DNA from 3 places in the Lentzea xerophila genome. Region 2 is predicted to be linked to each of the others. Evidence: riboswitches for the same ligand, from Rfam matches in the RefSeq annotation. Region 2 holds a riboswitch; each other region holds the start of a gene.
The links. Region 2 has a riboswitch for cobalamin ahead of cobN (cobaltochelatase subunit CobN). Riboswitches for the same ligand answer to the same signal wherever they lie in the genome.
Positions count from the first base shown of each region.

Region 1 (4,094 bases), 3.3 Mb from region 2:
GCCGCCGAAGAAGAGGATGACCCCGCTCTTCTGCCTGATCATGTGCCGGGCGGCGGCGCGGGCGGTGAGGAACTTCGAGCGGACGTTCGTGACGACCGGGCTGAGGTAGTCGTCGACGCTCATCTCGTGCAGCGGCGTGCCCTGGACGTCGTTGTCGGAGATGACGTTGACCGAGATGTCGATGCGGTCGAGCGTGGCCGCGTGCCGTTCGACGCTCTGCTCGTCGAGCGCGTCGACCACCGCGTACCGGGCTCCCAGCGCTTCGGCCTTCACCTTCAGCGCGGCCTCGGAGCGGGCGGCGAGGTGCACTTCGGCACCCGCCGCGACGAACGCCTCCGCGATGGCGCCGCCGATCGTGCCCGCGCCGTAGATGACCGCGGTCTTCTCGTTGAGGTTCATCGGTTCGCCGGTCATGGCCCCGAGGCTACTGTCGGGGAGGCGCTCAGCGCAGCGCGACGACAGCCTCGGCGGCCACCGCGTCCGCCACCGCGTTCAGCGCCGGTGAGTCGAGTTTCCACTGCTGCCAGTACAGCGGCACGGAGATGGTGCGGCCGGGCGCGAGGTCCACGAGGCCTTCCTGCACCTGCTGCGGCGGCACCATTCCCCAGCCGAGGCCCGCGACGATCGCCCGCACGTACACCTCCGACGACGGGACGTAGTGGCGGTGTTCCGCGGCACCGCGACCGCGGGTCAGGGTGCGGACGAACCGGTCCTGCAGGTCGTCGTTGCGGTCGAACACCACGACCGGCGCGTCCGGCAGCCACGACTTCAGCGGGCCGTCCACGAATCGGTCCATGAAGGACTGTGAAGCCATTGCGGCGTAACGGATATCGCCGAGCCGCCGCACCGAGCAGCCCGCCACGGGTTCGCGCGAGGACGTCACCGCCGCCATCACGAGACCCTGCCGCAGCAACGCCGTCGTGTGGTCCTGGTCCTCGCGGTGCAGGTCGAACGAGATCTTGAGCTCCAGCGAGACCCGTTGCAGGGCGGGCAGGAACCAGGTGGCGAGCGAGTCGGCGTTGACGGCGATCGGCACCCGCACCACCGCGTCCTCCCCGAGCGCCGCGTCCAGGTCCTGGTCGAGGGCCAGCAGTTGCCGACCGTAGCGGACGAGCACCTCTCCCGACGGCGTCAGCCGCACCGGACGCGCCCGGACCAGCAGCACGCGGCCCGTCCGTTGCTCCAAGGCCTTGATGCGTTGCGAGACAGCGGAAGGCGTGACGTGCAGCACTGTCGCCGCGGCATCGAACGTGCCCGCGTCGACGACCGCGAGCAACGTCCGCACCAGATCCAGATCCATCACGAGTGCTAATGGTACGTAAGAATCTGTAGCTGGTCTCATCAAAAGGGGGTCAATACCGTTGACGACGTGACTGACCTGCTGCTCGGCTTCGGCACCATGTTGACTTTGATCGTCGCGATCGGCGCGCAGAACGCTTTCGTGCTGCGCCAGGGACTTCGGCGACACGCGGTGGCGAAGGTCGTCGCCGTGTGCGCCATCTCGGACGCGATCCTCGTCGCGGTGGGCGTCGCCGGGTTCGGGGCGATCGTGCGGGCCTTCCCGCAGGCGATCACCGTCGCCGCCGTCGTGGGCGGGCTTTTCCTGCTGGGCTACGGGTTCCTGGCGGCGCGCCGGGCGTTCACCTCTTCGACACTGCAGGCGGGCTCGGAGATCACCAGCCGGCCCGTGCTGACCGCGCTCGCGCTCACGTGGCTCAACCCGCACGTCTACCTCGACACGCTGCTGCTGCTCGGCTCGATCGCGGCCGGCCGGTGGCTGTTCGGCGTCGGCGCGGTGACGGCGAGCGTGCTGTGGTTCGTCGCGCTCGGGTTCGGTGCCCGGCTGCTCAGCCCGCTGTTCGCGAAGCCCCGCGCGTGGCGGGTGCTCGACGGCCTGATCGCCGCCGTGATGATCACCCTCGGGGCGACCCTGATCGCCGGATGGTGATCATCACCAGCACCGCCGCGACGGCCAGGACACCGCTCGTCACGGGCGCCGCCGTCCCGGTGAAAAGGGACGCCGCAGCGAGGCCCGCGCTGACCAGAGCACCGATGACGACCCGAGGCCGAAGATCATCCACGTTCTCGACCCTAACCCACGACACGCGCATGTTGGGTGGTGATCCAGACCCCACCACCACATGTAGTATCTGCCGCGCCAGTGGTTCACCGACCCGACTCAACCGGGCCGGTGAGGCAAGAGGGAACCCGGTGGGAATCCGGGACTGCCCCGCAGCGGTGAGTGGGAACGAAAGCCGTCAACGAAGCACTGGGTCGCGAGACCTGGGAAGCGACGGCCGGTAGGCGCGAACCAGGAGGTTCGGCACGGCGCCCACGAGTCCGAAGACCTGCCATTGGTGTGCGCGCAAGCCTGCGCGCACGACACGGTGCCCCGAGGGAGGGCGGCTGTGTGCACCAGTGGTGTCGACCGCTGGCGCGCGCACGCGTTTCCTCGGGCAGATCTCGGAGGAGAGAGCGTGCCCGACCGCCCAACGTCCATGGATCGCCTGTCCGGGGTCGTCAACGAAGCTTGCGCCGACCTGCCCAACGCGTCGGCCGAGGCGGTTCTGGCCGAGACCAAGCGCAACCTCTACGACGGCATCACCGGCGCCGAGCTCGCGCTCGCGCCGATCATGGCCGCGCGCACGATGGTCGAGCAGGACCCGGACTACTCCTACGTCAGCGCCCGGTTGCTGCTGGACAAGCTGCGCACCGAGGCATGCGGAGTCCCGCTGTCGCACGCCGAGATGACCGAGCGCTACCCGTCGTACTTCGCCTCGTTCGTCCGCCACGGCATCGAGGCAGGCCAGCTCGACCCGCGCCTCGCGGACTTCGACCTGGTCCGGCTCGGTGCGGCGCTGGACGCCTCACGTGACCTGGACTTCCAGTTCCTGGGCATGCAGATCCTGTACGACCGCTACTTCCTGCACCTCGACGGCCGTCGCTACGAGCTGCCGCAGGCGTTCTTCATGCGTGTCGCCATGGGTCTCGCCCTGGAGGAGGACGACCGCGACGCCCGCGCGATCGAGTTCTACGAGCTGCTCTCGTCGTTCGACTTCATGTGCTCGACACCGACGCTGTTCAACTCGGGCACCACTCGCCCGCAGCTGTCGTCCTGCTTCCTCACCACCGTGGACGACGACCTCGCCGGCATCTTCCACGGCATCAGCAACAACGCGCTGCTCAGCAAGTTCGCGGGCGGTCTCGGCAACGACTGGACGCCGGTGCGCGGGATCGGCGCGCACATCAAGGGCACCAACGGCAAGTCGCAGGGCGTGGTGCCGTTCCTGAAGGTCGCCAACGATACCGCGGTCGCGGTCAACCAGGGCGGACGCCGCAAGGGCGCTGTCTGCGCCTACCTGGAGACCTGGCACATCGACGTCGAGGAGTTCCTCGACCTGCGCAAGAACACCGGCGACGAACGCCGCCGCACCCACGACATGAACACCGCGAACTGGGTGCCCGACGAGTTCCTGCGCCGGGTCCGCGCGAACGGCCAGTGGACGCTGTTCTCGCCCGACGAGGTGCCGGACCTGCACGACGCGTTCGGCAGCCGGTTCGCCGAGAAGTACCGCGCCTACGAGGAGATGGCCGACAACGGCGAGATCAAGGTCTTCCGCCGGCTGCGGGCCGTCGACCTGTGGCGGCGCATGCTGACCATGCTGTTCGAGACCGGCCACCCGTGGATCACGTTCAAGGACCCGTGCAACCTGCGTTCGCCGCAACAGCACAGCGGTGTCGTGCACTCGTCGAACCTGTGCACCGAGATCACGCTGAACACCACAGTGGACGAAGTCGCGGTCTGCAACCTGGGCAGCGTCAACCTAGCGCGGCACGTCAGCGAGAACGGCATCGACCACGCGCGGCTGGAGAAGACCGTGCGCACGGCGGTGCGCATGCTCGACAACGTGATCGACGTGAACTACTACACGATCCCGGAGGCCAGGAACTCGAACCTGCGGCACCGGCCGGTCGGGCTGGGCCTGATGGGCTTCCAGGACGCGCTGTTCGCGCTCGGTACCCCGATGGCGAGTAAGGAGGCCGTCGAGTTCGCCGACCGCAGCATGGAGGAGATCAGCTACTACGCGATCTCC
Region 1 covers NZ_CP194934.1:4,967,044-4,971,137, forward strand. Annotated here, with positions in the region: gene ACRSBM_RS23740 (SDR family NAD(P)-dependent oxidoreductase) at 1-414, opposite strand, end outside; gene ACRSBM_RS23745 (LysR family transcriptional regulator ArgP) at 443-1,300, opposite strand; gene ACRSBM_RS23750 (LysE/ArgO family amino acid transporter) at 1,400-1,948, shown strand; cobalamin riboswitch at 2,146-2,370, shown strand; gene ACRSBM_RS23755 (ribonucleoside-diphosphate reductase subunit alpha) at 2,499-4,094, shown strand, end outside.
Region 1: another riboswitch for cobalamin. It lies ahead of ACRSBM_RS23755 (ribonucleoside-diphosphate reductase subunit alpha); the one in region 2 lies ahead of cobN (cobaltochelatase subunit CobN).

Region 2 (4,094 bases):
GCCATCGCGAAGACGCCGGGATCGCCCGACGACACGACGGCGACCCGCGCACCCTTGCGAGCCAGGTCCAGGGCGAAGGCCGCGCGTTCGGACTCGACCTGGTTGTGGGACGTGTGCCGCTTCTGGCCGGGGCGTTGCGGGACACGGTCGAGGTAGGTGCTGTAGCCGACCAGCTCGTCGGCGGCGGCGAGCTCCTGGCGGGCTTCCGGCGTGAGCCAGTCGCGCGAGCCGGGGCCGAGGCCGACCACGACGACCTCGCCCTGCGGTTTCGCGGGCTTGGAGTGGCTGGGGAGCACGGCGATGGAGAAGTACGGGACGGTCTCGGGGTCGACGTCGGCCAGCGGCGACATCTTCTGCCGGCCGGTGGTGGCGCGTTCCACGTACCAGGCGCCGTCGAGCCTGTCGGACGCTTCGAGGGCCGCTTTGACGTTGCCGAAAGTGCGGCCCAGCTTGAGGATCGCGGCGCTGTCGGTGTCGGCGAGGCGGCTCGCGAGCTCGGCGGGCGGCAGCGTGCCGGGCAGGATCGTGAGGACCTCGTCGCGCTCGACGAGCGGCGTGCCGAGAACCGCGCTCGCGCCGCTCACCGACGTGACGCCCGGGACGACCTCCCACTCGTAGCGGCCGGCGAGCCGCTTGTGCATGTGCATGTACGAGCCGTAGAAGAACGGGTCGCCCGCGGCGAGCACGACGACGTCGCGCCCGGCGTCGAGGTGGGCGGCGAGCCTGGCCGCGGCCTGTTCGTAGAACGCGTCGATCTCACCCTGGTAGTCGTCCGTGTCCTCGGTCGTGACCGGGTAGACGAGCTGCTCCATGATCTGGCCGTCGCGCAGGTACGGTGCCGCGATGGTTCTGGCGACGGACTTGCCGTGCCGGGCGCTGTGGAACGCCACCACGTCGGCTTCGGTGATGAGTCGCGCGGCCTTGACCGTCATGAGTTCCGGGTCGCCGGGACCCAGGCCGACGCCGTAGAGCTTGCCGGTCATTCTTCCTCGCTCGCAATCGCGTTGATGGCCGCCGCCGTCATGGCACTCCCGCCGCGCCGGCCGCGCACCACGAGGTGCTCCAGATCCGTTGCGGCCAAGGCGTCCTTGGACTCTTTGGCGCCGATGAACCCGACCGGGATGCCCAGCACCGCCGCCGGTCGCGGGGCGCCCTGCTCGATCAGGTCGATGAGGTGGAACAGCGCGGTGGGGGCGTTGCCGATCGCGATCACCGCGCCGTCGAAGCGGTCCGCGAGCAGTTCGAGCGCGGCGGCGCTGCGCGTGTTGCCGATCTCCTGCGCCCGTTGGGGCGTGCGCGGATCCTGCAGGTAGCACAGGACTTCGTTGTCCTTCGGCAACCGGCGGCGGGTCACCCCGGACGCGACCATGTTGGCGTCGCACAGGATCGGGGCGCCTCCCCGGAGCGCCTCGCGTGCGTCGCGGACGACGTTCGGCGAGAAGGCGACGTCGTCGGGCAGGTCGGTCATGCCGCACGCGTGGATCATGCGGACGACGACCTTCGCGACGTCGTCGGGGAACCTGGTGAGGTCCGACTCCGCGCGAATGGTGGCGAAGGACTGGCGGTAGATCTCCGCCCCGTCCTTGATGTACTGCGTCACCTGTACTCCTCGTAGCCGTCGCCGGTCGCGACGAACTCGGTCACATCGCCGGCGGGACGACCGCAGCGGCGTGCACAGCCCGACCAATGAACCGCGCCGGGAGTGTCGGACCTGCTCCTTAGAATTGAAATTGGGGGTACCCGGCCCGGCGCGTGTGTGTGGTGTGTCGTATCGGCCCGTGCGTGCGCATCGACCCAAGCGTGCACATCGGCGCGTATGTCGGAGAGCGACTTCGCGCAGCCGGGGCGTCCGGTGCAGGCGCTGACGCCGTGCCACGGGGAGGCGGGGTCCGTGATCAGGCCGGCGACGTCGGTCCCGGCGGGCACGACGAGGCTGCGCCACGGCGTCAGCCGCAGAGGTACCCCGGCGAGCTGATGGGCGTCCAGGCGGCCGAGCGGCACACCCGGCGTCACCGGCGAAGGTGCGACGGGCGTCACAACCGGGGTGAACACCTCGTCAGCAGAGACGCCGAAGTAGTCGGTGATCTTTCGCACACCGCCGTCCACTTCGGACAGGCGCCAGGCGGATCCGCGCATCGACTGGAACAGCCGGGCGGCGGACACCACCGCGTCGACCGGATCGTGAACTCGGACACCTGTATCGGTACCGGCCAGCAGTAGCACGTCTCCGGCGAGGCCGAAGTCGCCGCCCAGACCGCTCACCGCGGCACCCACCGTGACCAGGAAACGCCCTGGTAGCGAGGCCAGCGCGGGGTCCGCGCACAGGGCGGAGTCCAGGGAGTCGACCAGCGCCTGGTTGTCGTCCAGCGGCGCGGCGATGATGTTGCGGATCCGCTCGTGCGACGCGGAGGGCAGCAGGCCGGCGGCACGTAACCGCGAGCCCAGCTCCACGCCGTCCGCGAGGCCTCTGATCTGGAGATTCGCCCGCGAGGTCAGCTCCACCGCGCCCGACCCCAGTTCGAGCGCGGCCAGTCGCACGACGTCCCACTGAGCAGCGGAAAGAGTGCCGCCCGGCACCCGGATGCGCGCCAGCCCGCCGTCGGCCGCGGCGTGCAGCTCGACGGCGCCGGGGCAGGCGTCCGGGTGACCCCGTTGAATTCCGGTGGGCATAGGTCGGACTGTAACCCGCCGGTTAGGGTGAGCCCGAACGACGAAGCGCAGGAGGAAGCCGGTGCGAATCCGGCGCGGTCCCGCCACTGTGACCAGCGGACGCTGGGAGTCAGGAACTCCGCTTCGCCAGTCACCCGCAACCTGGGGCGAGGACCCCAAGAGGGATGGAGCCCGCGTGATCCTGCTGCTGTCGACCTCCGACACCGACCTGCTGTCGGCGCGTGCGAGCGGTGCCGAGTACCGGCTCGCCAACCCCGCCCGGCTCACGGCCGACGACCTGCCCGAACTCATCCAGGACGTCGACCTCGTCCTCGTGCGCATCCTCGGCGGCCGCCGGATGTGGGAGGAAGGCCTCGACTGGCTGCTCGCCAGCGGGCTGCCGGTCGTCGTGCTCGGCGGCGAGCAGCAGCCGGACGCGGCGCTGATGGAGCTGTCGACGGTGCCGGGTGGTGTCTGCGCGGAGGCGCACCTCTACCTCGCGCACGGTGGCCCCGCGAACCTCGCCGAGCTGCACAAGTTCCTCTCCGACACGATCCTGCTGACCGGCCACGGGTTCGAGGCCCCCACCGCCACCCCGACGTGGGGTGTGCTCGAACGGGAGCCCGTCAAAGCCGAGGGTCCGACGGTCGCGGTGCTCTACTACCGCGCCCACCACGTGGCCGGGAACACGGCGTTCGTGCACGCGCTGTGCGACGCGATCGAGGCCAAGGGCGGCAGGCCGCTGCCGGTCTACTGCTCCTCGCTGCGCACCGCCGAGCCCGAGCTGCTCGACACCCTGCGCCAGGCCGACGCGCTGGTCGTGACGGTGCTGGCGGCCGGTGGCACGAACCCCGCCAAGGCGTCTGCCGGTGGCGACGACGACGCGTGGGACGTCGGTGCGCTGGCCGAGCTGGACGTGCCGATCCTGCAGGGCCTCTGCCTCACCTCCAGCCGTGAGTCGTGGGACTCCAACGACGACGGACTGTCTCCTTTGGACACCGCGACCCAGGTCGCGATCCCGGAGTTCGACGGCCGGATCATTACGGTTCCGTTCTCCTTCAAGGAGATCGATGAAGACGGCCTCACCGTCTACGTCGCCGATCCGGAACGGGCGCTGCGCGTCGCGGGCATCGCGGTCCGGCACGGGCGTCTCCGCCACATCCCCGTGGCAGACCGCAAGATCGTCGTCATGCTGTCGGCGTACCCGACGAAGCACTCCCGGATCGGCAACGCGGTCGGGCTCGACACGCCCGCGTCGACCGTCCGGCTCCTGAAGGCCATGCGGGAGCACGGGTACGACATCGGCGACGAGCTGCCGGGCGTCGAGGAGCTGGACGGCGACAAGCTGATCCACGCGCTGATCGCCGCCGGTGGCCAGGACGCGGACTGGCTGACGCAGGAGCAGTTCGAGAGCAACCCGATCCGCATCGCCGCGGCCGACTACC
Region 2 covers NZ_CP194934.1:1,714,989-1,719,082, forward strand. Annotated here, with positions in the region: gene ACRSBM_RS08485 (precorrin-2 C(20)-methyltransferase) at 1-983, opposite strand, end outside; gene ACRSBM_RS08490 (precorrin-8X methylmutase) at 980-1,600, opposite strand; gene ACRSBM_RS08495 (hypothetical protein) at 1,597-2,670, opposite strand; cobalamin riboswitch at 2,679-2,810, shown strand; gene cobN (cobaltochelatase subunit CobN) at 2,846-4,094, shown strand, end outside.

Region 3 (4,094 bases), 720 kb from region 2:
AGGAAACCGACCCGCGGCACCTGGCGTTCGGCTACGGCCGGCACTTCTGCCTGGGCGCGGGACTGGCGCGCCTGGAAGCCGCGGTGACCTTGCGAACCGTCGCCGAGCACGAGCCGTCGCTGCACCTGGTCGGTGACGAGCCTTCGTGGCTTCAGCTCCTGTCGTTCCGCGCGCCGAAGTCGGTGGCAGTGAGCCGCTGACCTGAGGTTTGATGCCGGGGTGATGAACCGCCGGCTGTCCGGAGTCCGCAAGAAGACGCTGCTGGAGTCGCTCGGCCCCGTGCCGGACGTCGACCCCGACCGCTACGGCGACGGCGGCCCGGTGGGTGCGCTGGAGACCCGCGTGGCCCAGCTGCTCGGCACCGAGGCAGCGCTGTTCGTGCCGACGGGAACCATGGCGCAGCAGATCGCTTTGCGCTGCTGGGCCGACCGCACCCACAACCCGATCGTCGCGATGCACCCGCAGGCGCACCCGCTCAACCACGAGGACGACGCGCTGACCGTGCTGTCCGGCCTCCGCCCGATCAGGGTGCGTGACTCCGAGGTCGCCACCTGCCCCGAGCCGTTCGGGACGCTGCTGCTGGAGGTGCCGGACCGCGAGGCCGGCTTCGTCCTGCCGGCCTGGGACGAGCTGGTCGCCACCGTCGACCTGGCCCGTGAGCGGGACGCGGTGGTGCACCTCGACGGCGCGCGGCTGTGGGAGAGCACCTACGGCCTGGGCAAGCCGCTCGAAGAGATCGCCGGCCTGTTCGACTCCGTCTACGTGTCGTTCTACAAGTCGCTGGAGGGCATCTCCGGTGCGGCGCTCGCCGGCACCCAGGACTTCGTCGACCAGGCACGCGTGTGGCGGCACCGGTACGGCGGCATGCTGTTCCAGCAGTGGCCGGCGGCGCTCTCCGCGGTGCACGGCCTGGACACCGTGCTGCCCCGGTTGGGCGCGTACGTCGAGCACGCCAAGGTGGTGGCCGACGCGATGGGCCTGCCCGAGCCGCACACCCACCAGTTCGCGCTGCACCTGCCCGGCGACCCGGCGAAGCTCACCGCGGCCAGCGGCGAGTTCCTCGGCACCTTCTGGCGGGACGGGATGCTCGCCAAGACCGAGATCACGGTCGCCGAGCCCGCGCTGGAGTGGACGGCGGACGAGGTGCGGGAGGCCTGGGCCCATTTTCTCGGCCTGCTCTGAACGCGCGAAACCCGGCCCACCCACCGTCCGGAAGGCTGCCGGGTCCACTTCACAGCGCTAGTGCGACTGCGCAGACCGCATTCCTGACGCGACGTCGCTCACCTGGCTGTTGGACGGGCGGGTGCGAAATGCGACGATGCGCGGAGCTGTGAGGGGAGCGCGAGGAAGCCGGTGCGAATCCGGCGCCGTCCCGCGACTGTGACCGGTCCGGAAAGAACCGGGAGTCAGGAACTCGTCCCCCTCTTCACCCACCGGCCACGGGCGTGGACACCCGAGGAAGGACTTCGCCGAGCATGTTCCCCTTTTCGGCTGTCGTCGGACATGACGACCTCCGGCTCGCCCTGCTGCTGAACGCCGTTCATCCCGGCATCGGCGGCGTACTCGTCCGAGGCGAGAAGGGGACCGCGAAGTCGACCATCGTGCGTGCCCTGGCCGCGCTCCTGCCTGAACTGGACGTCTCCGCGGGGTGCCGCTTCGGCTGCGTGCCCGGCAGCACGGACTGCCCCGACGCGCCGCACGAAGGTGGTGAACGGAGGCCGGCGAAGCTCGTCGAGCTGCCCGTCGGTGCCACCGAGGACCGGCTGGTCGGGTCGCTCGACCTCGAGAAGGCGCTGACCGAGGGCGTCCGGGCGTTCCAGCCGGGGTTGCTCGCCGCGGCGCACCGCGGCGTGCTCTACGTCGACGAGGTCAACCTGCTGCACGACCACCTGGTCGACCTGCTGCTCGACGCCGCCGCGATGGGACGGGCGCACGTCGAACGCGAGGGCGTGTCGGTCTCGCACCCATCGCAGTTCCTGCTGGTCGGCACCATGAACCCCGAGGAGGGCGAGCTCCGGCCGCAGCTGCTCGACCGGTTCGGGCTGACCGTGGCGGTGAAGGCGGCGCGGGACGTGGGCATCCGCACCGAGGTGATCAGGCGCCGGCTCGCGTACGAGGCCGACCCCGTGACGTTCGCGGCGAAGTGGGAGGAAGAGGACGTCAAGCTCCGGCAGCGGATCGCCGAGGCGAAGCGGAGGCTGCCCGGAGTGTCCCTTCCGGACGGTGAGCTGCGCCGGATCGCCGCCGTCTGCGCGGCTTTCGAGGTCGACGGCATGCGCGCGGACCTCGTCGTCGCCCGTGCCGCCACCGCCCATGCGGCGTGGCGGGGAGCGGACAGCGTCGCGGAGGCCGACGTCGAGACCGCGGTCCGGCTCGCCCTGCCGCACCGGCGCCGCCGCGACCCGTTCGACGAGCCCGGCATCGAGGAGCAGCAGCTCGAGGACGCCATGCGCCAGGCGGCCGAGCACGCGGAGGAGCCTCCTCCCGAGGGCCCTGACGACGACGGGCCCGGTGGCGGCGAGCTGCCCGAACCGCAGGAAGGCCCGAAGGGCAACGGGAACGCGCCGAACGACCGTCCGGCACCGGAACCCTCTCCCGCGTTCAAGGCACGGCTGCTGGAGGTCCCCGGAGTCGGCGAAGGCGCACCGGGCAAGCGTTCCAGGGCACGCGCCCGCACCGGCCGGATCGTCCGCTCGTCCAAAGTGGACGGAAGCGGCCTGCACCTGGTCGACACGCTCACGAACGCGGCGCCGCACCAGGCAGCGCGCGGCCGGACCGGTCCTGGCCTCCTCCTGACCGGCGGTGACCTGCGCAAGGCGGTCAGGGAGGGCAAGGAGTCGAACCTCGTCCTCTTCGTCGTCGACGCCTCGGGTTCGATGGCGGCGCAGAAGCGGATGTCCGCGGTCAGCGGCGCGGTGATCTCGTTGCTGCGCGACGCCTACCAGCGCCGGGACAAGGTCGGCGTGGTGACGTTCCGCGGCAACCAGGCCGAAGTCGCTTTGCCTCCAACCACTTCTGTCGACGCGGCCGCGACCCGGCTCAAGAAGATGAGGACCGGAGGCCGGACCCCGCTCGCGGACGGCCTGCTGAAGGCCCATCGCGTCCTGGAGATCGAACGGCTGCGCGATCCGCGCAAGCGCCCGCTCGTCGTCCTGCTGACCGACGGCAGGGCGACGTCGTCCGGGCTCGGTGGCGATCCGACGAAGGACGCGATCAAGGCCGCGGGCCTGCTCGAGCAGATCGCCGTCGTGGTCGTGGACTGCGAGCAGGGCCACGTCCGGCTCGGTCTCGCACAGAAGATCGCCGACGCGCTGCAGGGCGCCTGCGTCCGGCTCGACCAGCTCAGCGCCGACCACCTCGCCGGCGTCGTCCGGGCCGCGTGAGTTCGCGCCGGACGACCAGCTTCCCGGCGAACTCACCGGAGTCTGCGGAGCAGCGACCAACGAGCAAGGAGAATCCAGTGCCTCAAGGACAACCCACCGAGGTGCCGAAGGACGGCCTGACCACCCGTCAGCGCCGCAACCGGCCGTTGCTGATGCTGCACACCGGTGAGATGAAGGGGAAGTCGACGGCGGCGTTCGGCATGGCGCTGCGCGGCTGGAACCAGGGCTGGGACATCGGCGTGTTCCAGTTCGTGAAGTCCGCCAAGTGGAAGGTGGGCGAGGAGTCCGCGTTCAAGGCGCTCGGCCGGCTGCACGACGAGACCGGCGAGGGCGGCGCGGTCGAGTGGCACAAGATGGGCGAGGGCTGGTCCTGGACCCGCAAGCAGGGCACCGAGGACGACCACGCCGCGGCCGCGCGGGAGGGCTGGGCCGAGATCGCCCGCCGGATCACCGCCGAACGCCACGGCTTCTACGTGCTCGACGAGTTCACGTACCCGCTGCACTGGGGCTGGATCGACGTGGACGAGGTCGTCGAGACCCTGGCGAACCGGCCCGGCCACCAGCACGTCGTGATCACCGGCCGGTACGCGCCGCAGCAGCTGGTCGACGCCGCCGACCTCGTGGTCGAGATGACCAAGGTCAAGCACCCGATGGACGCCGGGCAGAAGGGCCAGCGGGGGATCGAGTGGTGAACAGGCTGGTCGTCGCGGC
Region 3 covers NZ_CP194934.1:999,974-1,004,067, forward strand. Annotated here, with positions in the region: gene ACRSBM_RS04965 (hypothetical protein) at 1-200, shown strand, start outside; gene ACRSBM_RS04970 (threonine aldolase family protein) at 223-1,182, shown strand; cobalamin riboswitch at 1,285-1,436, shown strand; gene ACRSBM_RS04975 (putative cobaltochelatase) at 1,476-3,383, shown strand; gene cobO (cob(I)yrinic acid a,c-diamide adenosyltransferase) at 3,461-4,075, shown strand; gene ACRSBM_RS04985 (cobyrinate a,c-diamide synthase) at 4,069-4,094, shown strand, end outside.
Region 3: another riboswitch for cobalamin. It lies ahead of ACRSBM_RS04975 (putative cobaltochelatase); the one in region 2 lies ahead of cobN (cobaltochelatase subunit CobN).